DNA from 3 places in the Allobosea sp. AK1 genome. Region 3 is predicted to be linked to each of the others. Evidence: predicted binding sites of a transcription regulator. Region 3 holds the regulator's gene; each other region holds the start of a gene.
The links. The regulator LexA, encoded in region 3, represses DNA repair genes until DNA is damaged. The targets are predictions, from matches to a motif close to TGTTCNNNNTGTGTTCNG.
Positions count from the first base shown of each region.

Region 1: the regulator LexA is predicted to act here: its motif matches at 2,485-2,502, upstream of FHT98_RS03975 (ATP-dependent helicase).
Region 2: the regulator LexA is predicted to act here: its motif matches at 4,504-4,521, upstream of FHT98_RS00140 (ImuA family protein).

Region 1 covers NZ_VFMG01000001.1:751,224-761,048, forward strand. The annotation lists gene FHT98_RS03965 (acyl-CoA dehydrogenase family protein) at 1-1,318, opposite strand, end outside; gene FHT98_RS03970 (alpha/beta hydrolase) at 1,458-2,384, shown strand; gene FHT98_RS03975 (ATP-dependent helicase) at 2,517-4,898, shown strand; gene FHT98_RS03980 (TetR/AcrR family transcriptional regulator) at 4,961-5,539, shown strand; gene FHT98_RS03985 (hypothetical protein) at 5,663-6,151, shown strand; gene FHT98_RS03990 (winged helix-turn-helix transcriptional regulator) at 6,193-6,609, opposite strand; gene FHT98_RS03995 (SDR family oxidoreductase) at 6,712-7,467, shown strand; gene FHT98_RS04000 (GGDEF domain-containing protein) at 7,480-8,253, opposite strand; gene FHT98_RS04005 (50S ribosomal protein L11 methyltransferase) at 8,352-9,299, shown strand; gene FHT98_RS26610 (hypothetical protein) at 9,344-9,472, opposite strand; gene FHT98_RS04010 (hypothetical protein) at 9,529-9,771, opposite strand.
Region 2 covers NZ_VFMG01000001.1:24,663-34,487, forward strand. The annotation lists gene FHT98_RS00130 (error-prone DNA polymerase) at 1-2,287, opposite strand, end outside; gene FHT98_RS00135 (Y-family DNA polymerase) at 2,284-3,807, opposite strand; gene FHT98_RS00140 (ImuA family protein) at 3,722-4,474, opposite strand; gene FHT98_RS00145 (hypothetical protein) at 5,085-5,699, shown strand; gene FHT98_RS00150 (pyridoxal-phosphate-dependent aminotransferase family protein) at 5,811-6,989, opposite strand; gene FHT98_RS00155 (cupin domain-containing protein) at 7,133-7,522, opposite strand; gene FHT98_RS00160 (VOC family protein) at 7,594-7,968, shown strand; gene FHT98_RS00165 (hypothetical protein) at 8,025-8,516, opposite strand; gene FHT98_RS00170 (SDR family oxidoreductase) at 8,739-9,590, opposite strand.
Region 3 covers NZ_VFMG01000001.1:4,965,583-4,975,407, forward strand. The annotation lists gene gltA (citrate synthase) at 1-1,164, opposite strand, end outside; gene gltX (glutamate--tRNA ligase) at 1,536-2,957, opposite strand; gene FHT98_RS23685 (ComEC/Rec2 family competence protein) at 3,109-5,400, shown strand; gene lexA (transcriptional repressor LexA) at 5,394-6,101, opposite strand; gene FHT98_RS23695 (molybdopterin molybdotransferase MoeA) at 6,182-7,393, opposite strand; gene moaC (cyclic pyranopterin monophosphate synthase MoaC) at 7,393-7,875, opposite strand; gene trpC (indole-3-glycerol phosphate synthase TrpC) at 7,872-8,678, opposite strand; gene trpD (anthranilate phosphoribosyltransferase) at 8,686-9,699, opposite strand; gene FHT98_RS23715 (anthranilate synthase component II) at 9,715-9,825, opposite strand, start outside.

The DNA.
Region 1 (9,825 bases), 4.2 Mb from region 3:
GCGAGCGCAGCACGTCGAGGCAGATGACATTGCCCGAGCCCTCCCAGATCGCGTTGAGCGGCGCCTCCCGATAGAGCCGGGCCATGGGGTTTTCCTCGATGAAGCCGTTGCCGCCATGGCATTCCAGCGCCTCGGTGACGACGGCGGGCGCGCGCCTCGTGATCCAGTATTTCGCGATCGGCGCGCCAACCCGCGCCAACAGGCGTTCGCTCTCAGACGCCTCCTGCCGGTCGAGCGCCGCGAACAGCCGGAAGGCGAGCCAGGCCGCGGCTTCTGCCTCGATGGCGATGTCGGCGAGCACGTTCTGCATGATCGGCTGGTCGATCAGCGCCTTCTGGAAGGCGCGGCGATGCTGGGCGTGATGCGCCGCGAGCGAGACCGCCATCCGCATCAGCCCGGACGACGCAGCCGCGATATCGAGCCGCGAATTATGGTTCATCGAAAGACCGGTGCGGATGCCCCTGCCCAGCTCGCCGATGAGATGGCCGATAGCTCCCCTGAACTCGACCTCCGAAGAGGCATTCGAGCGGTTGCCGACCTTGTCCTTGAGCCGCTGGATCGCGACGCCGTTGCGTGAACCGTCCGGCAGCCAGCCCGGTACGACGAAGCAGGAGATGCCCTCCGGAGTCCGCGCCAGCGTCAGGAACACGTCGGAATGCGGCACCGAGAAGAACCACTTCCTGCCATGCAGCGACCACGTCCCGTCGCGATTATCCTCGGCCACGGTCTGGGTCTGGCGCAGATCCGAGCCGCCTTGCGTTTCCGTCATCGCCGTGCCGACAGTCGCGCCCGTCTTGAGATGCGCCGGCCCTTGTCGCGGATCGTAGCGACCGGAAGTGACGAGCGAGCCCCATCGCTCCCACAAAGCCGCGTCCTGCTTCAGCACCGGCACGGCGGCATAGGTCATGCTGATCGGGCAGCAGATGCCGCTTTCCGCGCCGTACCAGAGATATTGCAGGGCGGCGCGTGCCACCTGCGCGCCGGGCTCGGGACGGTTCCAGGCGAGCGCATGCGTCTCCTGCCCGATGGCGAGCCCCATCAACTCGTGCCAGGCCGGATGAAAGCCGATCTCGTCGATGCGGTTGCCGAAGCGGTCGAACGCCTTCAATTCGGGCGTGTAGCGATTGGCGAGCCAGGCCAGCTCCTGCACTCTGGCGGAGCCGACCGTCCGCCCGGCTTCGTGCAGCCGCTCGCGCGCCCAGTCCGCCCCGAAAGCAGAAACGATCCCCGGCAGCACCGGATCGGCGCCGAAGGCGTCGTAATCAGCCAGCACCGGCACCTGATTGGTCACCTGATCGGCGTGCGGCATCTGCGCCATGGCCTTCCCTCCGATCCGCGTCGTTAACCACCAGACTATGCCGGCATCCGCCGATTGCGAATCCGCCCGATTGCTGCCCGAGTTCCTCCCTCACCTCGCCCCGCGCGCTGCGACCGGTGCGTGACGACGGAGATCTCACGTGCAGCGACGCCTTTCGAATACCCTGCTGATTGCCCTCATCGCCGGCCTCAGTGCCTCCGTCACTCCCGTGCACGCCCAGGCCCAACCGGCGCTGAAGGTTCAGGCAGGTGACGGCCGCCCCTACGAAATTGCCGACAGCGAGGTCTGGGACGTGCCCGATCCGGTCTCGCGCCGCGGCTATCAGGTTTTCGTCGCCTTGCCGCCCTCCTATGCGAAGGAGCCGCAGCGGCGTTATCCGGTGCTCTACGTCACCGACGCCGACTATGCCTTCCCGATCCTCCGCCAGATCAGCCGCCGCCTGAACCTCGAAGGACCCAAGGTGGAGGAATTCATCCTGGTCGGGCTGTCCTATGCCAAGGGCGAGGATGGCGCTGTCAGCCGCCGGCGCGACTACACGCCGACACCGAACGGGCCGCGCACAGCACCTGCCGGGGCGGTTCACGGCCAGGGGACGGCCTATCAGACCTATCTGCGTGATCAGGTGAAGCCGTTCATCGCCGCCCGCTATCGAACCGATCCCGCCAGGGCGCTCTTTCTCGGCCATTCCTACGGCTCCCTACTGGGCACGCAGATCCTGTTCACCGAGCCCGGCATGTTCAGCGGCTATATCCTCGGCAGCCCCTCGCTCTGGTACGACAAGCGCCACGCTTTGGAGCTGGAAGCGCGCTACGCCGCCCGGAGCAAGGACCTGCCGGCCAAGGTCTATCTCTATGTCGGCGCCTATGAGGCGCAACGCAAAGGCGACCGGCGCTACAACCAGACGGTCGATATGGTCGCCGACAACCGGGCTCTCGAAGCCGCATTGCGCGGCCGGAAATATCCGAGCTTGAATCTGAAGTCCGTCGTCCTCGACGAGGAGGATCACCTCAGCGTCGCGCCGCGCGGCTTCACGCAGGGCCTGAAATACCTGCTGCCGGCGCGCTGAGCCGACAGGCGGGGGGATGCTGCCACCTCCCTGTGGAGCGGAGTATAAAATGATCGCTCCGGCAGGGCGCAATCCTGACATCGACGCCCTATATTCGCCGGAGAACGAATCACGCACGAGCACCGCGCACCCTTGTCCGAGACCGATCCTTTTTCCGCTCCCCCGCCTCGCCCCGGCGGCCTCGCCGCGCGCGCTGCCGCGCAGCCTGCGGCCGGCTATCTGGCGGGGTTGAACCCGGAGCAGCGCCAGGCGGTCGAGGCGACGGACGGTCCCGTACTGGTCCTTGCCGGCGCCGGCACCGGCAAGACCCGCGTGCTCACCACCCGCATCGGCCACCTGATTTCGACCAGCCGCGCCTATCCCTCGCAGATCCTCGCCGTGACCTTCACCAACAAGGCGGCGCGCGAGATGAAGGAGCGCGTCGCCCATCTCGTCGGCCCGGTCGCCGAGGGCATGCCATGGCTCGGCACCTTCCACTCGATCTCGGCCAAGCTCCTGCGCCGCCATGCCGAACTGCTCGACCTGCGCAGCGATTTCACCATCCTCGACACAGACGACCAGATCCGCCTGATGAAGCAGGTGATCCAGGCCGAGAACATCGACGAGAAGCGCTGGCCCGGCCGCATGCTGGCCGGCTTCATCGATAGCTGGAAGAACCGCGGCCTCAGCCCCAAGGACGTGCCCGCCGGAGAGGCCGCCGTGTTCGCTCATGGCAAGGGCGGCAAGCTCTATGCCGCCTATCAGGAACGCTTGATCGCGCTGAACGCCGTCGATTTCGGCGATCTCCTGCTGCATTGCCTGACGCTGTTCCGCGCCTATCCGGACGTGCTCCAGACCTATCACGACCGCTTCCGCTACATCCTCGTCGACGAGTACCAGGACACCAACACGGCGCAGTATCTCTGGCTGAGACTTCTCGCCCAGGGCCGCCGCAACATCTGCTGCGTCGGCGACGACGACCAGTCGATCTATGGCTGGCGCGGCGCCGAGGTCGACAACATCCTGCGCTTCGAACACGATTTTCCGGGCGCGACGGTGATCCGGCTGGAGCGCAACTACCGCTCGACCGGCCATATCCTCGCCACCGCCTCGAAGCTGATCGCCCGCAACGAGGGCCGCCTCGGCAAGACTTTGCGCACAGAGGACGCGCTCGGCGAGAAGGTCACCATCACCGGCGCCTGGGACAGCCAGGAGGAAGCCCGCCTGATCTCCGACGAGATCGAGGCGATGCAGGCGAAGGGCCAGGATCTCGGCCAGGTCGCGGTGCTCGTGCGCATCTCCGCGCAGATGCGCGAAATCGAGGAGCGCTTCGTCCAGGCCGGCGTGCCCTATCGCGTCATCGGCGGCCCGCGCTTTTACGAGCGCGCCGAAATCCGCGATGCGCTCGCCTATCTGCGCTGCGTCGTCTCAGCCACCGACGACCTCGCCTTCGAGCGCATCGTCAACGTACCCAAGCGCGGCCTCGGCGACGCGACGGTCCAGCTCCTGCACAACCATGCCCGCGCCACCGGCTTCTCGCTGATGCAGTCGGCCCGCGCCGCGGTCGAGAGCGACGAGTTGAAGCCCAAGGCCCGTACCGCGCTGCGCGAGCTGGTCGATGCCTTCGGCCGCTGGTCGACCCGCGCCGAGCATATGCCGCAGGGCGAGCTCGCCGAGCTGGTTCTGGAAGAGAGCGGCTATACCGAGATGTGGAAGAAGGACCGCTCGGCCGATGCGGCCGGGCGCCTGGAAAACCTCAAGGAACTCGTCCGCTCGCTCGACGAGTTTCCCGACCTGCCGTCCTTCCTCGAACACGTCTCGCTGGTGATGGATGTCGCCGATGGCGAGGCCGAGGCCCGCGCCTCGATCATGACGCTGCACGCCGCCAAGGGGCTGGAATTCGACACGGTCTTCCTGCCCGGCTGGGAGGAAGGCCTGTTCCCGAACCAGCGCGCGCTCGACGAGAGCGGTCGCGCCGGTCTGGAGGAGGAGCGCCGCCTCGCCCATGTCGGCCTCACCCGCGCCCGCAAGAAGCTGAAGCTCTATTTCGCCTCGAACCGGCGCATCCACGGCCTCTGGCAGACCAGCCTGCCCTCCCGCTTCATCGACGAACTGCCGGAGGAACATGTCGAGGTCGAGCAGGCAGCGAGCAGCTACTCGCAAGGCGGCTACGGTGCCTCGCGCTTCGACCGGATGGAGAGCTTCGGTTCCAGCTACAACACGCCCGGCTGGCAGCGTGCGCAGGAGAACCGGGCGAAGAACAGCGGCGGCGGCAGCGGCTTCTCGGAAAGCGGCCGCGGCTTCGGCCAGGGCGGTTTCGGCAGTTCCTCACGCCAGCGCGGCCCGCTCATGATCGAGGGCGAGCTGACGGCGAAATCATCCGGCGAATCCGCTTACGGCACCGGCGCCCGTGTCTTCCACGTCAAGTTCGGCCCCGGCTCGGTCGCCAGCGTCGACGGCAACAAGCTGACCGTCGATTTCGACAAGGCCGGGCGGAAGATGGTGCTGGACTCGTTCGTGCAGAAGGCGGGCTGAGCCATCTGCACGAAGCCGTGACCCGGCTTGATTGCCTACTTACTAGTAGGTAGATATGGATCATGACCGGCTCGACATCCGACGAAATCCTGCGCTGCGCCCGCTCCCTCCTGATCCAGGGTGGGTATAACGGCTTCAGCTATGCCGACATCGCGAAGGTGGTCGGCATTCGCAATGCGAGCATCCACCACCATTTCCCCAGCAAGTCCGATCTCGTCCGCACGCTCGTCGCCCGATACCGGGAGGAGGCCGAGGCCGGCATCGCCGCTCTGGAGCAGCAGGTTCCCGATCCGGCTCGGCAACTGCAGGCCTATATCGGCTACTGGGAGGCCTGCATCGCCGATTCGAGCGCTCCGTTCTGCCTTTGCGCGCTTCTCGCCAGCCAGATCCCTGTCCTTCCGCAGGACGTCACTCTGGAAGTCCGCACCCATTTCCGAGCCCTCTCCGCCTGGCTGGCCTCGGTCCTCGAACGTGGCGCCGCACAGGGCGACCTGCGTTTCACCGGGACGGCCAGGGTCGAAGCGGAAGCTTTCATGGCAGGGGTCCACGGCGCGATGCTTTCAGCCCGCGCCTATGGCGACCCGGCGATTTTCGGTGTCATCACCCGCCCGCTGCTGGAGCGTCTGATGGCACAGCACTGAACCTCACCGCCCCGAAGAATGAAACGCGCCACAAAAACCTACCTATTAGTAGATAGACATTCCTGCATCCCAGACGCCCTCGCGCTCGGCGACAGGCGCAACCTTCGACAAAAGGACATTCTCATGTTTGGCATCACCCCGCTCGGCTGGGTCCATACGCTGGGCAGCCTGCCGGCCATCCCCGCAGCAGCCTATATGTTCGCGGTCCATGGCCGGATCGTGCCGCGCTCGACTGCGGGCATCGTCTACCTCATCTCGATGCTGATCGGCGCCGCTACGGTCTTCTTCGTCACGCATATGCCTGCCGGTCACGTCATCGGCGCGCTGACGCTCCTGCTGCTCGGCATCGGCTACACCATCGGCCGGACCCCGCTCCCCGCGCGCGCCGTCGCCTATGTCGAGACGATCGTCCTGAGCGTGACGGCCTTCCTGCTCATGCTGCCGACGGCCACCGAGATCCTGCGCCGCGTCCCGGATGGCCATCCCTTCGTCACCGACCTGAAATCCCCGCTCCTGCTCGGGGTGCAGGCGGGCATTCTGGCCGCACTCGTCATCGGGATCGGCGCCCAGATCGTCTACCTGCGCAGGACAGGCGGGGCGGCCTCAGCCTGACTCGCGAAACCATGGAGGAGCGACGCCGGCCACGCCGGCGCTTAAGCCTCCTCCCGCTCGCGGAAGGCTTTTCGCGCTGCCGAAACCTCGGCGTAATAGGTCTCGGCCCAGGTCCAGACCCCGCAAAAGGCGGCGCTGAGCTCGCGCCCGAGTTCCGTCAGCGTGTAATCGACATGCGGCGGGATCACCGGGTGGACGGTGCGAACGACCAGCCCATCGCGCTCCATCTCGCGCAATGTCTTGGTCAGCATCTTCTGGCTAATGCCGCCGACGATCCGGCCGACCTCGGTGAAGCGCAGCGTGCCATGCTCCTCAAGCGCCTCCAGCACCAGCATCGTCCATTTGTCGGCGACCTGCGCGATGACCTGCCGCACCAGCGATTCCACCGCCGGGCTGACCGGAGGGATCGCCTCGCTGCGCTGATGCATCGCCGCCATCGCGGTCCGGATCGCCTGCATCTTACACTCTCCTTTTGGTGCGTATGGCACTTTCAAGCGCCTTCTTTCCAATGAAGAGTATCGGCGCCATCTCGTTTCACGCAACCACGAGAAGGCTTTGCCATGAAGATTTCCGGAAACACCATCCTCATCACCGGCGGCGGCTCGGGCATCGGCCGCGCGCTCGCCGAGGCGCTGCACGCCAAGGGCAACAAGGTCGTCATCGCCGGGCGCCGCGAAGCCGTGCTCGATGCGGTTACCGCTGCCAATCCCGGCATGGAATCGATGCTGCTCGACATCCAGGACGAGGCCGATATCGCGGCCTTCGCCCGACAGGCCATCAAGCGCTTCCCGAGTCTGAACGCCGTCATCAATAATGCCGGCATCATGAAGCCGGAAAACGTGCCGGCTGCCGACAATCTCGCCATCGCCGAGGAGACGATCGCGACCAATCTGCTCGGTCCGATCCGCCTGACCACGGCGCTGCTGCCGCATTTCCTGAAGCAGCCGCGCGCCACGGTCCTGACCGTCTCGTCCGGCCTCGCCTTCGTGCCGCTGGCCGCGACCCCGACCTACAGCGCGACCAAGGCCGCGATCCATTCCTGGTCGATCGGCCTGCGCGAGCAGCTCAAGGACACATCGGTCGAGGTCATCGAGATCGCCCCGCCTTACGTGCAGACCGAACTGCTCGGCCCGCATCAGGCGGTCGATCCGGCCGCGATGCCGCTCGCCGATTTCACCAGCGAGGTGATGACGATCCTCGAAACGCAGCCGGAGGCCGGCGAGGTCATCGTCGAGCGCTGCAAGACGCTGCGCTTCGCCGAGGCGACCGGCAGCTTCAGCCAGGTCTTCGCGGCGCTGAACGCGCAGCACGCCTGAGGCGGGCGCTCCTCAGGCCACCGCAGCCATGTTCAACGCGCAGGCGGCTCGATTCCGGCCCTGCATCTTTGCGCGGTAGAGCTGCGCATCGGCCTCGGCGATCAAGTGCTCGATTGTCGTGCCGCCGGCCCAGCCGGCGGCACCGATGCTCACGGTCAGGCTGACCGGCTCGCCGCCCGGTGCCTCGATCCGGAGGCGCCGAACCGCATCGAGAACCTGCTTCGCAACGGTCTCCGCCTCCGTCAGGACGGCGCGCGGGAGATAGACCGCAAACTCCTCGCCGCCGAGCCGCCCTGAGAAGCCGCTCGCGCCCACCGCGCCCGCAATCGCCTGCGCCAGTCTTCGCAAGGCATCGTCGCCGACTGGATGGCCGAAGCGGTCATTGACCTGCTTGAAGTGATCGGCGTCGATGAAGAGCAGCGTCCCCTTGCTATCCGCCGTCATCGCCTGCCCCAGATCGCTGAGGAAACTTTCACGGTTCAGGAGCCCGGTCAGGCCATCGCGGCGCGCCCTTTCCAGCAAGGCCTCATGCGCCGCCGACAACGCGCCGTGCAGCCGCGCGATCTCGCCATGGGCGTCCTTCAGGCGCTGTGCCTGCCGGAATTGCCAGGCGCTGGCCGGCCAGGCGATCAATAGCGGACAGAGAATGCACATCAGCCAGGCGGTGCCGTCCACGACCCCGCCGAGCATCGGCACGACGGTCAGCGCCAGGCCGAGCGAAGCCGCGATCGACAGCGCTGTCGCAAGGCTTGCCTTCAGAATGATCGCGCGCGTCGAGGCCGTCATGGCCTGCGGGTAGCAGGGAATGCTGAACGCCGGGTTTAGCTACGCCGCCCCCGGCCATTTCCGATGACAGCGGCGGATGCGCCTGCTAAGCCCGCGCCATGCGCGAAGGCCTCCTGCCAGCGACGGTCGCGACCGTCCTCGAACTCTCCACCTCGGGCGAACAGGCCCGGGCCCTCACCGAATTGCTCGGCGAGATCTTCGACCCCACCGAGACGGCGATCTCGGCCTTCGAGGTCGAGGACGGCATCACCACGCTCTCGATGAACATCCCGTGGAAGGTGGAGATCTATTTCGCCAACCCGCCCGATGAGGATGCGGTGCGCGATCTGCTGCGCCCGATCGTCGGCGAGCTCGTCGATACGACACCCTTCACGACGGTGAACACCAAGGATTGGGTCGCCAACAGCCTCGACGGCTTGAAGCCCGTCCGCGCCGGCCGCGTCCTAGTCCATGGCGCGCATGACCGGCACGTCGTCCGGACCAACGATATCGCGATCGAGATCGAGGCCGCGCTGGCTTTCGGCACCGGCCATCACGGTACCACCGCCGGCTGCCTGCTCGCGCTCGACGCCGAACTGAAGAAGCGCCGCCCGCGCCACGCCATCGATGTCGGCACCGGCACCGGCATTCTCGGGCTGGCGCTCGCCAAGCAGATCAAGCGCAAGGTCGTCGCCGGCGATATCGACGCGGTCGCGGTCGAAGTCTCCGCTCATAACGCCCGGCTCAATCATGCACCGAACGCGCTGGATCTCTATGTCGCGCCGGGCCTGCGCCATGCCAAGGCCTGGCGCCCTGGCCATTTCGACTTCGTCTTCGCCAATATTCTGGCCGGCCCACTGAAGCGCCTCGCCCCGTCGATCGCGCGCGTGCTCTCGTCGAACGGCACCCTGATCCTGTCCGGCCTGCTGGCGATGGACGTGGCTGGCGTGGTCTCGGCCTACCGGCACCAGGGCGTCCATCTCGCCAGCCATTCGCTGCGCGAAGGCTGGGCGACGCTGGTCATGAAAAAAGGCGGCGCAGCCCCGAGGCCGCGCCGCCTTGCCTGACCTCCGGCGCTTCCGGGGAAGCGCGAGATCGTTACTCGCTCGGCTCAGAAGCCGATATAGCCGTACTTCTTCTCGGCCTCGGCCTGCAGGCTGCGGGCATCGTGCCAGACGGCGGCAGTGAACTTCGCAGCGTCGGCGATCTGTTCGACGATATGCTTGATGATGGCGATCATGATGGAAAATCCTTGAGGTTTTCAGCCACGCGGCTCGAGGCCGCAGCGGCGCGAATTCAGCGGTTGAAAGGCAGCGAGACGTCGCTCGACAGCGTCGCGGACGGGAAGCCGCCCAGCACGATCTCAGCCTCGTTGACGAGGAGGTTGCGGGCACGCAACTGGCGGTCTGCGGAACGCTCACGGCTCGCGACGAGCGCGGCATAGAAGCGCTGCATCAGGCCAGCCTTGCTGGCGCGGGTCTCGGCCCTGGTCCGGACCGGTACGGGCAGCACGTCGGCATTGTTCAACACGTAAGTCATGGGTCTATCTCCGAAAAACGAAGGACAGTCCCGGTCGCTTCCTCGTTCTCTTAT
Region 2 (9,825 bases), 4.9 Mb from region 3:
CGATCTGTGCAGGAGCATAGAAGCCCATGGGCTGACTGTTCAGCAGCGCGGCGCAGAACACGTCCGGATGCCAGCATTTCAGCCAGGCGGAGGCGTAGGCGATCAGAGCGAAGGAGGCCGCGTGGCTCTCAGGGAAGCCGTAGGAGCCGAAGCCTTCGAGCTGTCGGAAGGTTTGCTCGGCGAACTCGGCCTCGTAACCGTTGGCGACCATGCCGGCGACGAGCTTCTCCTTGAACTTCGACACGCCGCCCGTGAACTTGAAGGTCGCCATGCTCTTGCGCAGCAGGTCTGCCTCGCCGGGCGTGAAGCCGGCGCATTCGATCGCGACCCGCATCGCCTGCTCCTGGAAGAGCGGCACGCCGAGCGTCTTGCCCAGAACCTTCTCCAGCTCGGGCTTGGGATAGTGGACCGGCTCGCGGCCCTCGCGTCGGCGCAGATAGGGATGGACCATGTCGCCCTGGATCGGGCCTGGCCGGACGATTGCGACCTGCACGACGAGATCATAGTACGTCCGCGGCTTCAGACGGGGCAGCATCGACATCTGCGCCCGGCTCTCGATCTGGAAAGTCCCGAGCGTGTCGGCCTTGCAGATCATCGCGTAGGTCCGTGGGTCCTCGGCCGGAATCGAGGCCAGGTCGAGCGCGATACCCTTGTGATCCGCGAGCATGTCCAGGCCGCGCTTCATGCAGGTCAGCATGCCCAGCGCGAGAACGTCGACCTTCATGAACTTCAGTGCGTCGATGTCGTCCTTGTCCCATTCGATGACCTGACGATCAGCCATTGCCGCTGGCTCAATCGGGACAAGGTCGTCGAGGCGGTCATGGGTCAGGACAAACCCGCCAGGATGCTGTGAGAAGTGCCGCGGAGTGCCCTGAAGCTGGCGGGCGAGATCGAGCGCCAGGCGCAGCCGTCTGTCAGCCAGGTTGAGGTTGAGCTCCTCGACGTGTCGCTTCTCGACGCCCTCCTCGGACCAGGCCCAGACCTGCGAAGACAGCGTACCGATCAGGTCCTCGGGGAGACCCAGCGCCTTGCCGACATCGCGTAGGGCCCCCTTGGTTCGGTAGCGAATGACAGTCGAGCACAAGGCCGCGTGATCCCGGCCATAGGTGTCGAACACCCACTGCATAACGATCTCGCGGCGCTCATGCTCGAAGTCGACATCGATGTCGGGCGGCTCACGACGCTCCTCCGAGACGAAGCGCTCGAACAGCAGATCGTTGCGGCCCGGGTCGATCGAGGTGATGCCGAGCACGAAGCAGACTGCCGAATTCGCCGCTGAGCCACGACCTTGGCAGAGGATGTCGCGCGAGCGGGCAAAACGGACGATCGCGTTCACCGTCAGGAAGTATGGCGCGTAGCCGAGCCTCTCGATCAGCGTGAGCTCGTGGTTCAGGCTTGCCTGGACGCTTTCGGACAGACCCTCGGGATAGCGTTGCGCCGCGCCTTCCCAGGTCAGCTTGGCCAAGGTCTCCTGCGGTGTCAGCGTGGGATCGTCGCGCTCTTCCGGGTACTGATAGGCGAGTTCGTCGAGCGAGAACCGGCATCGATCGGCGATCTGCAGCGTCCGGGCCAAGGCCTCGGGATAGCGCGTGAAGAGCCGATGCATCTCCTCCGGAGGCTTCAGATAGCGATCGGCATGGCGCTCGCGCCGATCGCCAAGGGCGTCGATCGTGACGTTGTGGCGGATGCAGGTGACGACGTCCTGCAGGATCCGCCGGGCCGGCTCGTGGAAGAGTACATCGTTGGTCACAACCGTGGGGACGCGCATCCGCGTCGCGAGGTTCGACAGGTCGTGGAGGCGGAGATGATCGTTCGGTCGGCGCCGCAGCGACAGTGCCAGATAGGCGCGGTCACCAAAGCCCTCGCGAAGCCGACGCAGGCGAAAGGCGCAATCCTCGTCGGCCAGGTCCGGCACGAGCACCGCGACTAAGCCATCGCAATACGCAACGACGTCCGACCATTCGAGATGACATCGCGCCTTTCCGCCGCGCTTCTTGCCGATGGAGAGCAGTCGACACAGGCGGGAATAAGCAGGCCGGTCGATGGGATAGACCAGCAGCGACATGCCGTCAGCGAGATCGAGGCGGCAGCCGACGATCAGCCTGACGCCGGTTGTCTTCGCCGCCTCGTGCGCCCGGACGATGCCGGCCAGCGAGTTGCGGTCGACGAGAGCGAGCGCCTCGATGCCGAGCAGCGCCGCCTGCGCGAACAGCTCATCGGCCGAGGAGGCGCCGCGCAGGAAGCTGAAATGGCTGGTGATCTGAAGCTCTGCATACCGGGCGCTCATCCGAACACGCCATGCAGGAACCAGCGATGCGACCCCGTGGCGACGTCTTCGCCGTCGCCTGCGCGATAGAGCCAGTAGCGCTCGCCGGCGTCATCCTCGACCCGGAAGTAGTCGCGCACGGCGACCATCTCGGCCTCGCGCTTCCACCACTCACCGAACACGCGCTCTGGCCCATCTGCGCGCCGGACCCGGCGGCGGATTCCGCGCCAGCTGAACCAGGCCGGTGGATGGTCCGGCACCAGCGCCATGGTCTCGACCGGTTCCGGTCTCGGTAGCAGCCTGGCAGGGCGCGGCCAGTGGCCTGGCCAGATCGCTCCGGTCTCCTCAGTCAGCGCCGCGACACGGCAAACAGAACGCTCGGGTACATCGCTGGCAACCGGTGCCATCCGGTAGACCGCCCGCTCACCAACTCGGTTGGCGAGGATGTCGATGAGGCCGGACACGTCCGCGCTGGACTCCTCAACCAGGGAGTTGAGCGCCTGCTTTCGTTCGAGGGGCTCAGCCAAGGTCGCCGCTAACGTCATGATCTCTATGCCGAAGCCAGGCTCGATCGCCTCGATCTTCTCGCAGAGGAGCCGGGTCAGTCGTTTCACGTCGCAGACAGGCTTGGCGAGCCCAACCCGGACTGTCTGAAGTCCGCGATCGACGCGATGACAGACGAGATCGAGGCGCCGAGCGCCGAGACCGCGCGCCTCGAGGCGATCGCAGAGCTGGGCGACCGATTTGCCAATGTAGCGAGCGATTGTCTCCGGCGCGCCGATCGGCTCGGCGAAGGCGCGGCGAACTTCAATGAGATCAGGCGGGCGGATAGCGATGATGGGCTCGGCGATCTCCCCGAGTGCCTGGGCCAATCGGCGGGCGATCTCCGGCCCAAAGCGCAGCGTGAGCGGCGAGCGCGGTTGGGCGATGATGTCACCGGCAGTCTCGAAGCCTAGAACGCGCAGGTCGTTCGATATCTTGGCGCGCAGTCGCAAGCATTCTAGAGGCAGCGGCAATAGCGGCTGCGCTTCATGCCCGATCGGTGTCACGATCGTTGCCCGAGAAGTGTATCGAGCGAGCGCATGGGCCGTCCCCCAGCTGTCAGCGATCGCAGCCCTGGCCTCGACGCCCGACATCGCCAAGCGTCCAACGATGGCGTCCAGCATGTCGGCTTCTCCGCCATGCAGGTGTTCTGCACCCGTCGTGTCGATGACGATACCATCGGGAGGGTCCGGCGCGACGATCGGGGCGACGCGCTGATGCAGCCAGATTGCCAGCCGCTCAAGCTCCTGTGCCTCCGCGGCGGGATTCGCTTCCTCGACCAGCAGGCCAGGCACGAGCGCCTGCGCTTTCGTGGCCGGCATGCCGACGCGAAGCCCGGCTGTCAGTGCAGCGGCATTCGCCGCCTGCACTACCCTCCTGCTGCCGTCGCGAGCGATGAGGACGAGCGGGACCTCAGGCGGAGGTGCCGCGCCGCCAGCCATCCGCCGAAACCGATCGATCGACCAGTTCGGGAGGAAGACCGAGACGACCCGTGTCATCGCATGCCTCCAACTCAAAATCCGCGCTTTCGCCTGCCCGGGCCCTAATCAATTCAACAAGCCAGCGTGACCGCCCTACCCCCGGCACTGGCAGCGCTGTCGATGGAAGCATCGAAACCCGCCATCGGGTCATCGCCGCCGTGGGCTGACCAAAATCAGAGGCGTCGACCTCGCGTCGCCATCGTCGCAGCGCGATGCCGATAGCACCTGTCCCCTCCGCGGCGAGCTGAAGGCGACGCGACGCTGTCATGGACAAGCGGGCTACCTCGCCGACGACGGAGCCCAGCCCTCCATGGCGCAAGCCCTCTTCCATGCAGGCGAGCACGGTCTTGTCATCGCCGGCCTCGACATAGATCACGCGGTCAGGGATCAACCCCGCCTGCGCCATCGCCGGCGCGAACAGATCGGCTCGGGTGAGGCACCAGAGCACCTTGCCGCGACTCCTCGCGGCAACCCCGGCGCTGAACAATGCCGCCGCTGCACCGTCAATCGCGCCGTTGCCGCCGCCCGCGACCTCATGCAGTGCTCCTAGCGCGAGGCCTCCACCAGGCAAGCGTGAGTCGACCGTCGCGATACCGAACGGCAGCACCGTCCGGCCGCGGGCGCCTCGGCCCTCGATCCGCTCGATCTGGTCGCGGAGCGACTGAAATAACGGCTGTGGCCGCAACGGACTTTACCTGCTAGAACGACACTTGATGTTCTTCTTATGTTCTCAGCGAGAGGCTGAGAGTCAAGCTCGGTGTTTGACGGGAACACAGCGACGCGACGGGAGGTTGCCGAGAAGCAGCCTCTACATCCGAGCAGGAGAACAAAATGTCCGAGGATCCAACCGAAATCGTCCAGCAGTCATACGAGGTGGTCGCTTGGCGAGGGCTGGCGCTAGCCCTTCTGGCGTAGATCCTGGTTCCAGCGCCGGAGAACGAGGAGGAGTGCTCCCAGTTCATTCACACCGTTCTGGCAGATATTCTCGATCAGACAGTCAACAGCGAGGCAATGCCAGCCGAACTCGAGCGAGGCGCGTTGCGGGCCGAACTGGGGGGTGTGAACGAGCGCCTTCGCGAGGAACTCGCTGAAGCGCGGCTCGATCGGCAGAAGCTCCGAAATAAATGGCTGAAATCGGGAGCCAGCTGATCGCCCACCGAGTATCGGCCACCTTCAGGACGCCTACGCAATAGGGAGCAACCGTAAATGCCGCACGACAAGGAGCGTAGAAGCTGGGAACACGCGATCGATCCGTGCGATTAGTCCCAGACCCGCAAACCTGAACAGAGCATTATGTGAAGCGCACCTCAACGCAGCTCGCTGAGTGGCCTCTTGCATCAACGGCCACCCTTGGATCGTCGATCCGCGCCAAGGGAATCGAGCGCGAAATCAGGCGGCGGCTTCCTTGGTTGACGCGGAAGCACCTCACGGTCGAAACCGGCAAAGTGATCCTTCATATGCCGGATGCCGAAGCTGCTGAGTTTGACGCGCTATCTGCGATCGTAGCGGACATGATGGCCGAGGTTGCCGAGTTGCCAATTCTGCCAAGTGAGGCCGAGGACATTCTCTCCATCTCATCTCGCGAGCGCCACAAGTGGCTCGACGACGGCCGGCTCCAGAGCGCGGGGACAAAGACGGTCAAGCTGCGCGGCCGGGCCAAGGCCGTCACTTTTCACGTGTTCACTCCAAGTTTCATCGAGCATGTCCTCGATAGCGGCCTGCCGGAAATCTGGCGGGAAGAGGATGACGCGACGACAGCAGAGAACCGGCGGCGGGCAGCAGGGAAAGCGGCTCTGACGCGTGCGGAAAAGCGCTCGGCCAAATCCCGTAAGGCAACGCCCGATCCAGACGAACAGAAAACCGGCCTCGACGGCTGGGAAGAGTTCGAGGCTGAAGGTCTGCTTCGGTGAGGTATGCCGCCCGGAGGGACGGGAGGAAAGCTATTCAGCTATCGCCTGCACCTGTCGGCATGAGCGACCCTGTCTGTTCAAGGCCTCCATGCGGCATAATCGCAGTCTCTTTCACGCGGCGGCGGCTAGGCTGGCGATTGCGGCTGCCACACCACCCGAGCCGTGCGGGATTTCTTTGGCCTGAAGCGCCATCTCAACGGCTCCGAGCGCTCCAATAAGCGCCGCAGCGTTGAAATGGCCCATGTGGGCGATCCGGAAGGCCTTGCCGTGATAATCTCCAATCCCGAGGCCGAGCGTCACGCCACAGACGTCGCGCGCGAAGGCGGTGATGACGCTTACGTCGACGTTGGGCGTTAACACCGCCGTCACCGACGGCGCTCGCTCGGATCCCTCGGTCACTCCGAAGGTGAGAGCCTGACCACTCGACCAGAGTTCGACGGCAGCATGTGTCGCCCTGGCAAGGGCGGCGTGGCGGCGCCAGATCGCCTCCAGCCCCTCCTCGAAGATCATGTCGAGCGCAGCACGTTGTCCGAAGAGGAGATGCTCAGGCGCAGTGCCGCAATGCTTCATGTAGGCCAGCACGTTCATCCGGCCACTCCAATCCCAATATCCCGTGCGCAGGTCGGCGCGCCTATGGGCGGCAAGAGCTCTCTCGTTGGCCGCGACGAACGCGAGGCCTGGCGAAGACATGAGCCCCTTCTGCGAGGCTGAGACGCCAACGTCGATGCGCCAGGCATCCATCTCGAATTCCATGCACCCGAGGGAGGCAATGGCATCGACCATGAACAGAGCGGGGTGACCAGCGGAGTCGATGGCCCTGCGAATGGCCGGGATATCGTTGACGATTCCTGCTGCGGTATCGATCTGGACGACCATCACGGCTTTGATCTTGTGCTGCGTGTCAGAACGCAGCCGGGCCTCGACCGCGGCTGGATCGACGGCCCGGCGCCAGCTGCCGGGCAGCATCTCGACATCGACGCCCATAAAGCGGGCCATCTCGCCCCAGCCGATGGCGAAGCGGCCGCTTTCCAGCACCAGAACCCTGTCGCCTCGCGACAGAACATTGGTGAAAGCCGCTTCCCAGCCGCCATGGCCGTTGGCGGCGTAGACGAAGGTTTCGCCGTCAGTCCGGAAGACGCGCTTGAGATCGGAGAGAACCGTTTCGGTCAGGCTCACGATACTGTCGGAACTGAGTTCCTCAGCCGGCCGCATCATCGCCTGGAGCACGCGATCGGGAATATTAGTGGGGCCTGGCATCGCGAGCAGCGGCCGACCATTCGCCAGGGACATGCCGAATCCTCAGGGCAGTAAAATCACCACAGCAGAGATCCGCCAAGTGCGTTTCCTGGGCAAGTGCGTGCGCGCATTGCTCGACATCTCGCTCTGCATGACGCGTGTGCCGACTCGCCCGTCCAGTGGTGTCCAAAATCTCTCTATGGTGGTGCGTCCGGGCTGTACCTCCGTTTCACCTCTTCGCTGTCGTCGTAGCTTGCTTCGAAAACCGGCGAAGCGAGAGTGGCGCGAACTTTCAGTGTCCCGGCTCCGCTATTCGTGAATCCATGACGGCTGCCAGCGGGCACGATGACCGACTGGTTGGGCAGCACCGACATCACCTCGTCCTCGATGCGAATCTCGGCCTGCCCCTCAACGACCTCAAGGATTTCCTCGACGGTATGCGCGTGCATTGGCGCGCCAAGGCCTGGTTGGCAAAGCTGCTCGAAGATGCAGAGTTGGTGCGATCCGACCACCGCTGAAATTCGCATCGAGGTAAGCACGCCCTCTCGCCATTTTTCGAGCTCAGAGTTCGGCTGAATCACGCGCATGCGTTCGTTCCTTCCAACGTGTCGCCCGCGCCATGCTGCAAATACCTCGCGCAGGATTTTTGGAGACAAGTATGTTCACGCACATCATGATTGGCAGCAACGACCTGGAGCGATCCAAGGGCTTTTACGACGCCACATTCGTCGCGTTGGGAGGCCAGCGCGGTGAGGTCGATGCCAGAGGCAGGCTGATCTACACTCACAGCGGCGGCAGGCTTATGATCACGACGCCAATCGACGGAAATCCGGCCACATTCGCAAACGGGGGCACGATTGGTATCGCTGCGGCTAGCAAAGAACATGTCCAGGCTTGGCACGACGCTGGAAAGGCGCATGGCGGAAAGTCGATCGAGACCTCGCCGAGCGAGCGTCCCAATGGTGCCTTCGTCGCATACCTTCGCGACCCTGATGGGAACAAGCTGACGGCGCGCTCCCAACCGACAAAATAAGTGCGGCAGTTGCGCTAAATGATGTCCGTGATCGCTTAGAGCTTGTTGTTGAGATTTCAGGAAACGACCTTCGAGAAATCGGATTCAGGAGGATTGTCGCTCGCCTTGAGCGGCATTGCTGCATCCAATATCCGTATCGCTAGCGCGACATCCGATTCCTCAACTCGGACAGAGACCACGGACCGACCCCGGGCGTGTTCTTTAGCGTGATGTTCGGCGTCGCTCGCCGGTACGCCGGCGTCGACGAGTGCCCCGAGAACGCCCCCTGCCAACGCGCCAGTCACCGCACCGGAGAGGAACCAGCCTGTCGCAATGATCGGCCCAACGCCCGGAATCGTAAGCGCGCCCAACCCAAGAGCTAGCCCCGTCGCGGCGCCTGCCGCTCCGCCGATGCCAGCGACTGCAGTCGTATTGTCGTCGCCGCCAGCCTGCTGCCCGAGGAGGCCGATCCTCTCCGGCTGGATGCCAGCCTCGGCCAAGCGGACCGCGACATTTCGAGCATCTTCAAACGTCTGGTAGGTTCGGGTAATCGTTCGGACTTGAAGCATTCTGGTCTCCCTATTGCGAAAAGGGCGAGCCCGACAGGAACCGCCCACTCAATTCTCACTGCGACGGTGATTAGTGCTGGCGCCCTGCAACCTGCTCCGACGCGCTCGCGATCATTGGCAAAGTTGCTCGATCCGCCACGCTCGCAGCTATGCGATCCGCTGCCGATGGCAGCCTTCGCCTCTTGGGTAGGACTGAGTCGCCGATCAGCATTCGACCGCTACTCAGCCGTTCACAACCGTGCCGCCGTTCGGGTGCAGCACCTGGCCGGACATGTAGCTGGAATCCTCACACGCCAGAAACAGAAAGCTGGGCGCGACCTCATTCGGCTGCCCGGGCCGCTTCATGGGCGTGCTTTCACCAAAGTGTTTGAGCTTCTCCGGGCTTGCTCCGCCCATAGGGTTGAGAGGCGTCCAGATCGGCCCTGGCGCCACCGCATTTACACGAATCCCCTTCTCGATCAGATTTTCGGAAAGGGCCCGCGTGAATGCGGTGATCGCGCCTTTTGTCGAGCTGTAATCGAGCAACTCGCTGGAACCCTGGTAGCTTGTGACGGACGTGCAGTTGACAATAACGGCGCCACTTTGGAGGTGCGGCCGCGCGGCTTGCGTCATGAAAAACATGCCGAAGATGTTTGTCTGGAACGTTCGGCGAAGCTGCTCCTCGGTAATATCCGTGATGTCCTTATCCGGATGCTGCTCGCCCGCATTGTTCACCAGAATATCGATCTTCCCGAACTCTTCGACGGTCCGGGCGACCGCGTCGGTGCAAAATGCCTTGTCGCCGACATCTCCCGGGATAGCGATCGCGCGGCGCCCTTCGCGCTCGACGATGCCAACGGTCACTTTGGCATCATCATGCTCACTCAGATAGACAATGGCGATATTGGCACCTTCGCGGGCATAAAGCGCAGCGACAGCGCGACCAATGCCGCTATCCGCCCCGGTGATCAGCGCCACCATCCCCTTGAGGCGATCGCTCCCGGGATAGCGCGGCTCCCATTCTGGCTTCGGCGTTAATGCGGACTCGTGGCCTGGCAGACCATCTTCATGAATCATGGGCTCTGTGGCGGACATGGAAAATTCCTGAGGTGAGGCTGCGGCACGCATGTGCCCTTAGCAAATCTGCCCCCAGCGCTTAGTCATCGAACCGCCTTAGCTATGACTGGTTCCCAAACTCAAAGCAGGTCGATGGCGGCTTCAGAGCACGACCCGTTTGTTGAGAACCTATCCGTCGGAAGCGCGTTTCGAACATGCCGGCGGAACGCTGGTGGTGCCATTCGGAGATGTTCACAATGATCAGGTTGATATT
Region 3 (9,825 bases):
GGCAACCGCGAAGAGCACCGTGAACATCGAGGTCGGGAAGCCCATCGCCTTGAGGGTGATGCCCGAATAGAAGTCGATATTCGGGTAGAGCTTCTTCTCGATGAAATACTCGTCGGAGAGCGCGATGCGCTCCAGCTCGACCGCGACGTCGAGCAGCGGGTCGTCCTTGATGCCGAGCTCGTTCAGCACCTCATGCGTGGTCTTCTGCATGATCTTGGCGCGCGGATCGTAGTTCTTGTAGACCCGGTGGCCGAAGCCCATCAGGCGGAACGGATCGTTCTTGTCCTTCGCCTTGGCGATGTATTTCGGGATGTTGTCGACCGAGCCGATCTCCTCGAGCATCTTGAGCGCGGCTTCGTTGGCGCCGCCATGGGCGGGCCCCCACAGGCAGGCCGTGCCGGCCGCGATGCAGGCGAAGGGATTGGCGCCCGAGGAACCGGCGAGGCGCACCGTCGAGGTCGAGGCGTTCTGCTCATGGTCGGCGTGCAGGATGAAGATGCGGTCGAGCGCGCGCGACAGCACCGGGTTGACCTTGTATTCCTCGGCCGGCACCGCGAAGCACATCCGCAGGAAGTTCGAGGTGTAGTCCAGCGAGTTCAGCGGATACACGAAGGGCTGGCCGATCGTGTACTTGTAGGCCATCGCGGCGAGCGTCGGCACCTTCGCGATCATGCGCATCGAAGCGATCATGCGCTGATGCGGGTCCGAGATGTCGGTCGAGTCGTGATAGAACGCCGACATCGCGCCGATCGAGGCGACCATCACCGCCATCGGGTGGGCGTCGCGGCGGAAGCCCTGGAAGAAGCGGGCCATCTGCTCGTGCACCATGGTGTGGCGCGTGATGCGATAGTCGAAATCGGCCTTCTGGGCGGCCGTCGGCAGCTCGCCCTCGAGCAGCAGGTAGCAGGTCTCGAGGAAGTCGCCGTGCTCGGCGAGCTGCTCGATCGGGTAGCCGCGATAGAGCAGCACGCCCTTGTCGCCGTCGATATAGGTGATCTGCGACTCGCAGCTCGCCGTCGAGGTGAAGCCGGGATCGTAGGTGAACATGCCCGTCTGGGCGTAAAGCTTGGCGATGTCGATGACGGCGGGGCCGACCGACCCCTCCTTGATCGCCATGTCGACGGTCTTGTCGCCGACCTGGAGCTGGCTCGTATTTCCGCTCATCGATACCGATCCTTTCAAGGCTCGCTGCTGTTCAGCCCCGGTTTCGCCTCTCCGCGCTTGCGCGCCGGGCATCTCTCATCCGAAGGCCGCGATATGACGAACACATGTCGGAAGGAGAAGGGAGAAGTCGGTCCATGTGACTGATTTACAAGCAATATTCGTGCCTCGCCACGTTGCCGCGGTGCAATGCACATGCGCGTCACTAGACCATTTGCGCAGCGCATTCAACCGAGCCAAAAGGCGGTTGGAACCGCGCTGGGCTCATATCTGCGCGAGCATCAGTGCCGTCGCCTTTCGCAAGGCGGCGGTCGGTCCATGGGATCGGGAGTTGGCAGGCTTTTCGGGCAGGCCAAAACCTGGATCGGAGCCGTTCAAGCCGTCTGGTCGGCGAGCCGCGCCAGCGTCTCTTCACGACCCAGAACGGCCATGACGTCGAAGAGGCCCGGCGACATCGCCCGGCCGGTCAGCGCTGCGCGCAGCGGCTGCGCGGCCTGGCCGAGCTTGAGCCCGCTTTCCTCGACATAGGCGCGCACCGCCGCTTCGAGCGGCGCAGGCGTCCAGTCGCCGACGGCCGCGAGCTTCTCCGCGATCTTCGGCAGGCGCTGGCGCGCGGCTTCGTCGAGCAGGCCCTTGGCCTTGTCGTCGAGCTGCAGCGGGCGCTGGGCATAGAGATAGAAGGCGCTGTCGAGCAGTTCGATCAGCGTCTTGGCGCGCTCCTTGAGGCCGGGCATGGCGGCGAGGAATTTGGCCTCCAGCTCGGGCGAGAGCGTCGGCCCAAGTCCACGCGCCGGTCCGATCTCCGGCAGGATGACCTTGAGCGCAGCGAGCAGCTCCACATCATCGGACTGGCGCATGTAGAGCCCGTTGAGGTTCTCCAGCTTGGCGTAGTCGAAGCGTGCCGGCGAGCGGCCGATCGAGGAGAGATTGAAGGCGTCGATCATCTCCTGCGTCGAGAAGACCTCCTGGTCGCCATGGCTCCAGCCCAGCCGCACCAGATAGTTGCGCAGAGCCGCCGGCAGATAGCCCATCGAGCGATAGGCATCGATGCCGAGCGCGCCATGCCGCTTGGAGAGCTTGGCGCCATCCGAGCCGTGGATCAGCGGGATATGCGACATGCTCGGCACGTCCCAGCCCAGCGCCTCGTAGATCTGGGTCTGGCGGGCGGCATTGGTCAGGTGGTCGTCGCCGCGGATGATATGGGTGACGCCCATGTCGTGGTCGTCGACGACGACGGCGAGCATATAGGTCGGCGTGCCGTCCGAGCGCAGCAGCACGAGGTCGTCGAGATTCTCGTTCTGCCAGACGACGCGGCCCTGGACCTCGTCATTGACCACGGTCTCGCCGGTCTGCGGCGCCTTGAGGCGGATCACCGGCTTTGCGCCTTCCGGCGCCGTCGCCGGGTCGCGGTCGCGCCAGCGCCCGTCATAGCGCAGCGGCTTGCCCTCGGCGCGTGCCTTCTCGCGCATCTCCTCGAGCTCGGCCTGGGTCGCATAGCAGTGATAGGCCTTGCCGGCGGCAAGCATCTGCTCGGCGACCTCGCGATGCCGCGCCACGCGCTGGAACTGGTAGACGGTCTGCCCGTCCCAATCGAGGCCGAGCCATTCCAGCCCGTCGAGAATCGCGGCGATCGCCGCGTCAGTCGAGCGTTCCCGGTCGGTATCCTCGATGCGCAGCAGCATCTTGCCGCCTTGCCGGCGCGAATAGAGCCAGTTGAACAGCGCGGTCCGGGCTCCGCCGATATGCAGGAAACCGGTGGGCGAGGGCGCAAAGCGCGTGACGACGGCGTTGCTCATGGGAGGAAACTCCGGCCGGGCGGCGTGGGCCGTCCGGGGCAAGACAGGGGATGGCGCAGGTTGAGACATGACAACCGGCGCGCGCCCTGTAACATGGCTTGGCCGGAAACGTTAAGCGGTCAAATCGCAGCGCCGGCAGGGGAGGCGGGCGATGCAGCCGGCGCCGCCGGGGCAGGGGCAATCGGGAAGCCGGCGCGGCGCGCGCGCCGATGCCTTGCCGGCTCGCCTCCATGTCCCGGCCTCGCTGGCAGCAGGTCTCCGCGCCCTGCTTCGGCAGCTTTGGCTTCAGCTCCGGCAAGGCTTCGCGCTGGAGGCCGAAAGACGGCGCCCCTTCCTCTGGCTGCCGATCGCGATGGGCGTCGGCATCCTGCTCTATTTCGCAGCCGATCGTGAGCCGGCACTCTGGGCGCCGCTGCTCGGCCTGACCCTGAGCGCTGCACTGGCCTTCGCCCTGCGCCTGCGCCGCTTCGCCGCGATGGCCTGCCTCGCCGCGGCCGCAGCTTTCGCCGGATTCGCCGCCGGGGTCTGGCGTACGGCCGATATTGCGGCGCCGATGCTGGAGCGGCCGCGCATCGGCAAGCTCTCCGGCTTCGTCGAGAGCGTCGAGGCCCGCGACAAGGGCGCGCGGCTCGTGCTGCTGGTGACGGAGATCGCCAATGTGCCGGCTGACCAGCGTCCGAAGCGCGTCCGCGTCAATATTCGGCAAGGCTCCGTGGCACCGGGCGACCATATCATTGCCACGGCGCGCCTGCTGCCGCCGCCCGGACCGGCGCGGGCCGGCGGCTATGATTTCGGCCGTGATGCCTTCTTCCGCGGGATCGGCGCCGTCGGCAGCATCTCCGGCAAGATCGCGCTCGCGCCCGCGCCCCATCCGATGCCGACGCGCCTTGCGATCGATGTGATGATCGACCGCGCCCGCAACGCGCTGACGAAGCGCATCGCCGAGGTCGGAGGCGGGCAGGGCGGGGCGGTCGCCGCGGCGCTCGTCACCGGCAAGCGCGGCCTGATCACCGAAGCGACGAACAACGACCTGCGCGCTGCCGGCATCTATCACATCGTCTCCATCTCGGGCCTGCACATGGTGCTCGCCGCCGGCACGATCTTCTGGCTGGTCCGGGCGCTGCTGGTCCTGTCGCAGACGGTGGCGCTGCACTGGCCGGTCAAGAAGATCGCGGCGGCAGCGGCGATGCTCGGCGCGACCGCCTATTGCATCTTTTCCGGGGGCGATGTCGCGACCGAGCGCTCGCTGATCATGACGCTGGTCATGCTCGGCGCGATCCTCGTCGATCGCGCCGCGCTCAGCATGCGCAATCTTGCGCTGGCCGCCATGATCGTGCTGCTGCGCGAGCCGGAGGCCTTGCTCGGGCCGAGCTTCCAGATGTCCTTCGGTGCGGTCGCGGCGCTGATCGCCTTCGCGGAACGCTGGGAAGGGCGAAGCCGCACCGAGCCGCCGCGCGTGTTGCCCTGGCCGCTCGGAGCCGTTTGGACGGCGGCGCTCGGCATCCTCGTCACCACCATGCTGGCCACCGCCGCGACGGCGCCCTTCGGAGCCTATCACTTCCAGACCTTCAATCCCTTCGGCCTGCTCGGCAACGCCATGGCGCTGCCCTTCGTCTCGCTCTTCGTCATGCCGGCGGCGGTGTTCGGCGTGCTCGCCTATCCGTTCGGGCTGGACTGGCCGGCCTGGGCCTTGATGGGGCTCGCCTCCGACGTCGTCCTCAAGGTGGCGCATTGGGTCGCGGCCATCGACCATTCCACCGTGACGGTGGCGGCTTTCGGCTCAGGCGTGCTCGCCTGCTTTGCGATGGCGCTGCTCTGGCTGACACTCTGGACCACGGCCTGGCGCTGGCTTGCGGCCCTGCCGCTGATCCTCGGCGTCGCGATTGCCGGCAAGCCGGAGCGGCCGGAGATCCTGATCGAGCGCGACGGCTCCGGGCTGGCGGTGCGCGGTCCCGATGGCCGCCTCGCCATCGCCGGCAAGCCCAGCCGCTTCGTCCTGCAGCAATGGCTCGCCGCCGATGGCGACAGCCGCTCGCCCGACGATCCCAGCTTGCGCGCCGGCATCGCCTGCGACCGGCTGGCATGCGTTGCGCAGACCGCCGACAAGCGCACGATCTCCTATACGCGCGAGCGACTCGCCATCATCGAGGATTGCCAGCGCGCCGACCTCGTCGTGACCGCCATCCCCTGGGGCGGCACCTGCAAGGCCAGGCTGGTCGAGCGCATGACGCTATCGCGCGACGGCGCGACCTCGCTCTACCGGACGGCGTCGGGATGGAGCAGCCATATCGCGGAGCAGTCCGGCAGCGAGCGGCCTTGGAGCCGCCGGCGCGAGCGGCGCCTGACGGAGCCAGGCACGCGTCCCACCAATCAGTCGGTCACCGCACAGCCCGCACCGGCCGCCGACAACGAAGCCGAGGCCGACACCGAACGCCTTCAGTAGCGCCGCATCAGATTGACCAGCCGGCCCTGGATCTTGACCCGGTCAGGGCCGAGCACACGGGTCTCGTAGGCCGGGTTCGCCGCTTCGAGCGCGATCGAGGAGCCGCGCTTGCGCAGGCGCTTCAGCGTCGCTTCCTCGTCATCGATCAACGCCACGACGATGTCGCCGGTATTGGCCGTGTCCTGCCTGCGGATGACGACGGTGTCGCCGTCGAGAATGCCGGCCTCGACCATCGAATCGCCGCGCACTTCCAGCGCGTAATGCTCGCCGGAGCCGAGCATGTCCGGCGGCAGCGAGACGGTGTGGCTGCGGCTCTGGATCGCCGAGATCGGCGTGCCCGCCGCGATGCGGCCCATCACCGGGATGGCGATGGAATGCCGGCTGTCGTCCTCGGCAGGGCGCGGCTTGGCCATGCTGGGCTGTGAGCCCAGGCCGCCCTGGACGATGGCCGGGCTGAAGCGCGGACGCGCCTGAGGCGCGCCGAGCCCGTCCGGCATCTTGATGACTTCGAGCGCACGCGCCCGGTTCGGCAGGCGGCGGATGAAGCCGCGCTCCTCCAGGGCCATGATCAGGCGGTGAATGCCGGATTTCGAGCGCAGGTCGAGCGCATCCTTCATCTCGTCGAAGGAGGGCGGCACGCCACTCTCGCGCAAGCGTTCCTGGATGAAGCGCAGGAGTTCATGTTGCTTGCGTGTCAGCATGGTCGCCGCCAGCCCCTCAATGCGCAGATTCGAAACAAAGCACGAACACCATACGCGTTCTGCTTGTGTTCCGCAAGCCGCTACCGCAAGGGCAGGATCCGGCAGGCCTCGCCTTTCTTCGCGGGAGCGGCATGGGCCGGGCGGATCGTCAGGGCCTGCGCCCGTGCCAACGTACCGAGCATCGAGGAATCCTGCCGGTCGAACGGCGTTGCCACCCAGCCTTCCGGCGTCAGCGTGAGCTCCGAGCGCAGGTAATCCTCGCGCTCGTCATTGCCGGGCATGTCGCGGCCGAGCAAGGCAGGGATGCTGCGGTCGCGGTCGGCGTCCGCGATGCCGAGCAGCGCCTCGATCAAGGGCAGCACGAAGAGATGGCCGCAGACGATCGAGGAGACCGGATTGCCCGGCAGCCCGACCACGACCATCCGGCCGAGCCGCCCGGTCATCATCGGCTTGCCTGGCCGCATCGCGATCTTCCAGAAGCCGAGCGCCATACCCGCTCGCGTCAGCGCTTCCTGCACGAGATCATGCGCGCCGACCGAGGCCCCGCCGAGCGTGATCAGCACATCGGCATCGGCGTCGCTCGCCCTTGCGATCTTGCTGGCGAGGTCGGCATGGTCGTCGCGGGCGATGCCGAGATCGATGACGGTGCCGCCGGCCTTCTCGACCAGCGCGGCGAGCGAGAACGAGTTCGAGGCGACGATCTGGTCGCGGCCCACAGGTTCGCCCGGCGCCACCAGTTCGTCTCCGGTGGCGAGAATCGCCACCCGAGGCTTCCGCCGGACAGGCAAAGTCGGATGCCCCATCGCAGCGGCAAGGCCGAGCGCGGCACTGTCGAGCACGCGCCCGGCTTGCAGCAGCACGTCGCCTTCGTGGAAATCGAGCCCCGCAGCGCGCAGGAACTTGCCCTTCGCCGGCGGCACGCGGACCTGGATCACCGGGCCGCCGACGCCGTCGGCATCCTCCTGCATCAGGACGGTGTCGGCACCTTCAGGCATCGGCGCGCCGGTAAAGATGCGGACGGCCTGTCCCGGCCCGACCGATCCATCGAAGGCCCGGCCGGCAGCGGATTCGCCGATGACAGTGAGCGAAACGCCTTCCGCCATCTCGTCGCCGCGCACGGCATAGCCGTCCATGGCGGAATTGGCGAAAGGCGGCTGCGTCCTGAGTGCCTTGACCTCGCTGGCCAGCACCCGCCAGGCGCATTGTGCCAGCGGCAGGGTTTCCGCCCCGGTCGGCCCCGGAATGCTGTCGAGCAGCGCCTTGCGCGCGACGGGGACCGGAGTGAGCGCCATCAGCTAGCTTTCGCCTCGTAATCACCGGACTGGCCGCCGGATTTGTGCAGCAGGCGGATGTTCTCGATCCGCATCGCCCGGTCGACGGCCTTGACCATGTCGTAGACCGTCAGACAGGCGACGGAGACGGCGGTCAGCGCCTCCATCTCGACGCCGGTCTGGCCCTTCATCTTCACCTCGGCCCGTACGCGTACGCCCGGCAAGGCCTCGTCGATATCGAGATCGACGGCGATCTTGCTGAGCAGCAACGGGTGACAGAGCGGGATCAGTTCATGCGTGCGCTTCGCCGCCATGATGCCGGCGAGGCGCGCGGTGCCGAGCACATCGCCCTTCTTGGCGTTGCCGTCGCGGACGATCGCGATCGTTTCCGGCGCCATCACGACTTGGCCCTCGGCGATCGCCATGCGGGTCGTCTCGGCCTTGCCGCCGACATCGACCATATGCGCCTGGCCTTGCGCGTCGAGATGGCTGAGCCGGCTCACGCCGCGACGGCCTTGCCGGTCAGCAGCGCCTGCGTCGCGGCGGTGACGTCGGCCTGCCGCATCAGGCTCTCGCCGACGAGGAAGCTGTTGACGCCGATCGGATTGAGCCGGGCGATGTCGTCATGCGTGAAGATACCGCTCTCGCTGATGACGATCCGGTCAACCGGCACGCGCGGTGCCAGCCGCTCGGTGACCGCAAGATCGACATTGAAGCTGCGCAGGTCGCGGTTGTTGATGCCGAGCATCCGGCTTTCGAGCTTCAGCGCCCGGTCGAGCTCGGCATCGTCATGGACCTCGACGAGGACGTCCATGCCGAGCTCGCGCGCGGTCTCGTTCAACGCTTTGGCGGTGGCATCGTCGACGCCGGCCATGATGATCAGGATGCAGTCGGCGCCCCAGCTGCGGGCCTCGTAGACCTGGTAGGGCTCGTAGAGGAAATCCTTGCGCAGTGCCGGCAGGCCGGCAGCCTCCCGCGCTTCGGTGAGGAATTCCGGCCGCCCCTGGAAGGACGGCGCGTCGGTCAGGACGGAGAGGCAGGCCGCGCCGCCGGCCGCATAGGCGCGGGCGAGCGAAGGCGGGTCGAAATCGGCGCGGATCAGGCCCTTGGAGGGGCTCGCCTTCTTGATCTCGGCGATCAGAGCGGGCGTGCCTTGTGCGAGCTTGCCGGCCAGCGCATCGGCAAAGCCGCGCGGCTTGGAGGCTGCATGCGCGCGGCGCTCGATCTCGGCCTGCGGGACCGCGGCCTTGGCTGCCGCGATCTCCTGGCGCTTATAGGCTTCGATCTTCGCGAGGATATCGGTCATGCCGGCCTCACGCGTTCGAGGCTTTGACGAGCGCGGCGAGCGTCGCCTTGGCCTTGCCGGAATCGAGCGCGGCCGTCGCCTGGGCGAAGCCGTCCTTCAAATCCCGGGCCTTGCCGGCGACGAGCAGTGCCGCAGCCGCATTGAAGGCAGCGATGTCGCGGAAGCCGGTCTTTTCGCCGGCGAGCACGGCGTTGAGCGCCGCCGCGTTCTCCTCCGGCGTGCCGCCGCGCAGTACTTCCGGCTTGGCGGGCTCAAGGCCGACATCGGCGGGGCTGATCGAGAAGCTTTCGATCTTGCCGTTCTCCAGCGAGACGACGCGGGTCGGGCCGGTGGTGGTGATCTCGTCGAGCCCATCCGAGCCGTGCACGGCCCAGACGCGGGTCGAGCCGAAGGAGGCGAGCACCTTGACCATCGGCTCCAGCCAGGTCTCGGAGAAGGCACCGATGAGCTGGCGTTTGGCGCCGGCCGGGTTGGAAAGCGGGCCGAGCAGGTTGAAGATCGTGCGCGTGCCGAGCTCGGTGCGTACCGGCGCGACATGGCGCATCGAGGCGTGATGCGTCGGCGCGAACATGAAGCCGACGCCGGCCTCGCGGATGCAACGCTCGGTCGCGGCCGGATCAAGCCCGACCTTGACGCCGAGCGCGGTCAGCACGTCGGCGGCCCCGGAGCGCGAGGAGGCCGCGCGGTTGCCGTGCTTGGCGACCGGCACGCCGCAGGCCGCGGTGATGATCGAGGCCAGCGTCGAGACATTGTAGGAGCCGGAGGAATCGCCGCCGGTGCCGACGATGTCGATCGCCTCAGGCGGGGCCTTGACGGTGAGCATCTTACCGCGCATCGCGCTGGCGGCGCCGGCGATCTCGTCGATCGTCTCGCCGCGAACGCGCAGCGCCATCAGGAAGGCGGCCGATTGCGCGTTGGTGACCCCGCCCGAGAGGATGGTGTCGAAGGCGTCGCGCGCTTCCTCGCGCGAGAGCGTCGCGCCGGTCGCCACCTTGGCGATGAAGGGTTTGAAATCGTCCATGGGAACTCTGCGGAATCAGGCTGAAGGGGTCAGGGCGGAGGCTTCGCGTTCGCTCTGCCACCGCTCCGCGAGGTCGAGGAAATTCCGCAGGATCGTCGCGCCATGCTCGGAAGCGATGCTCTCCGG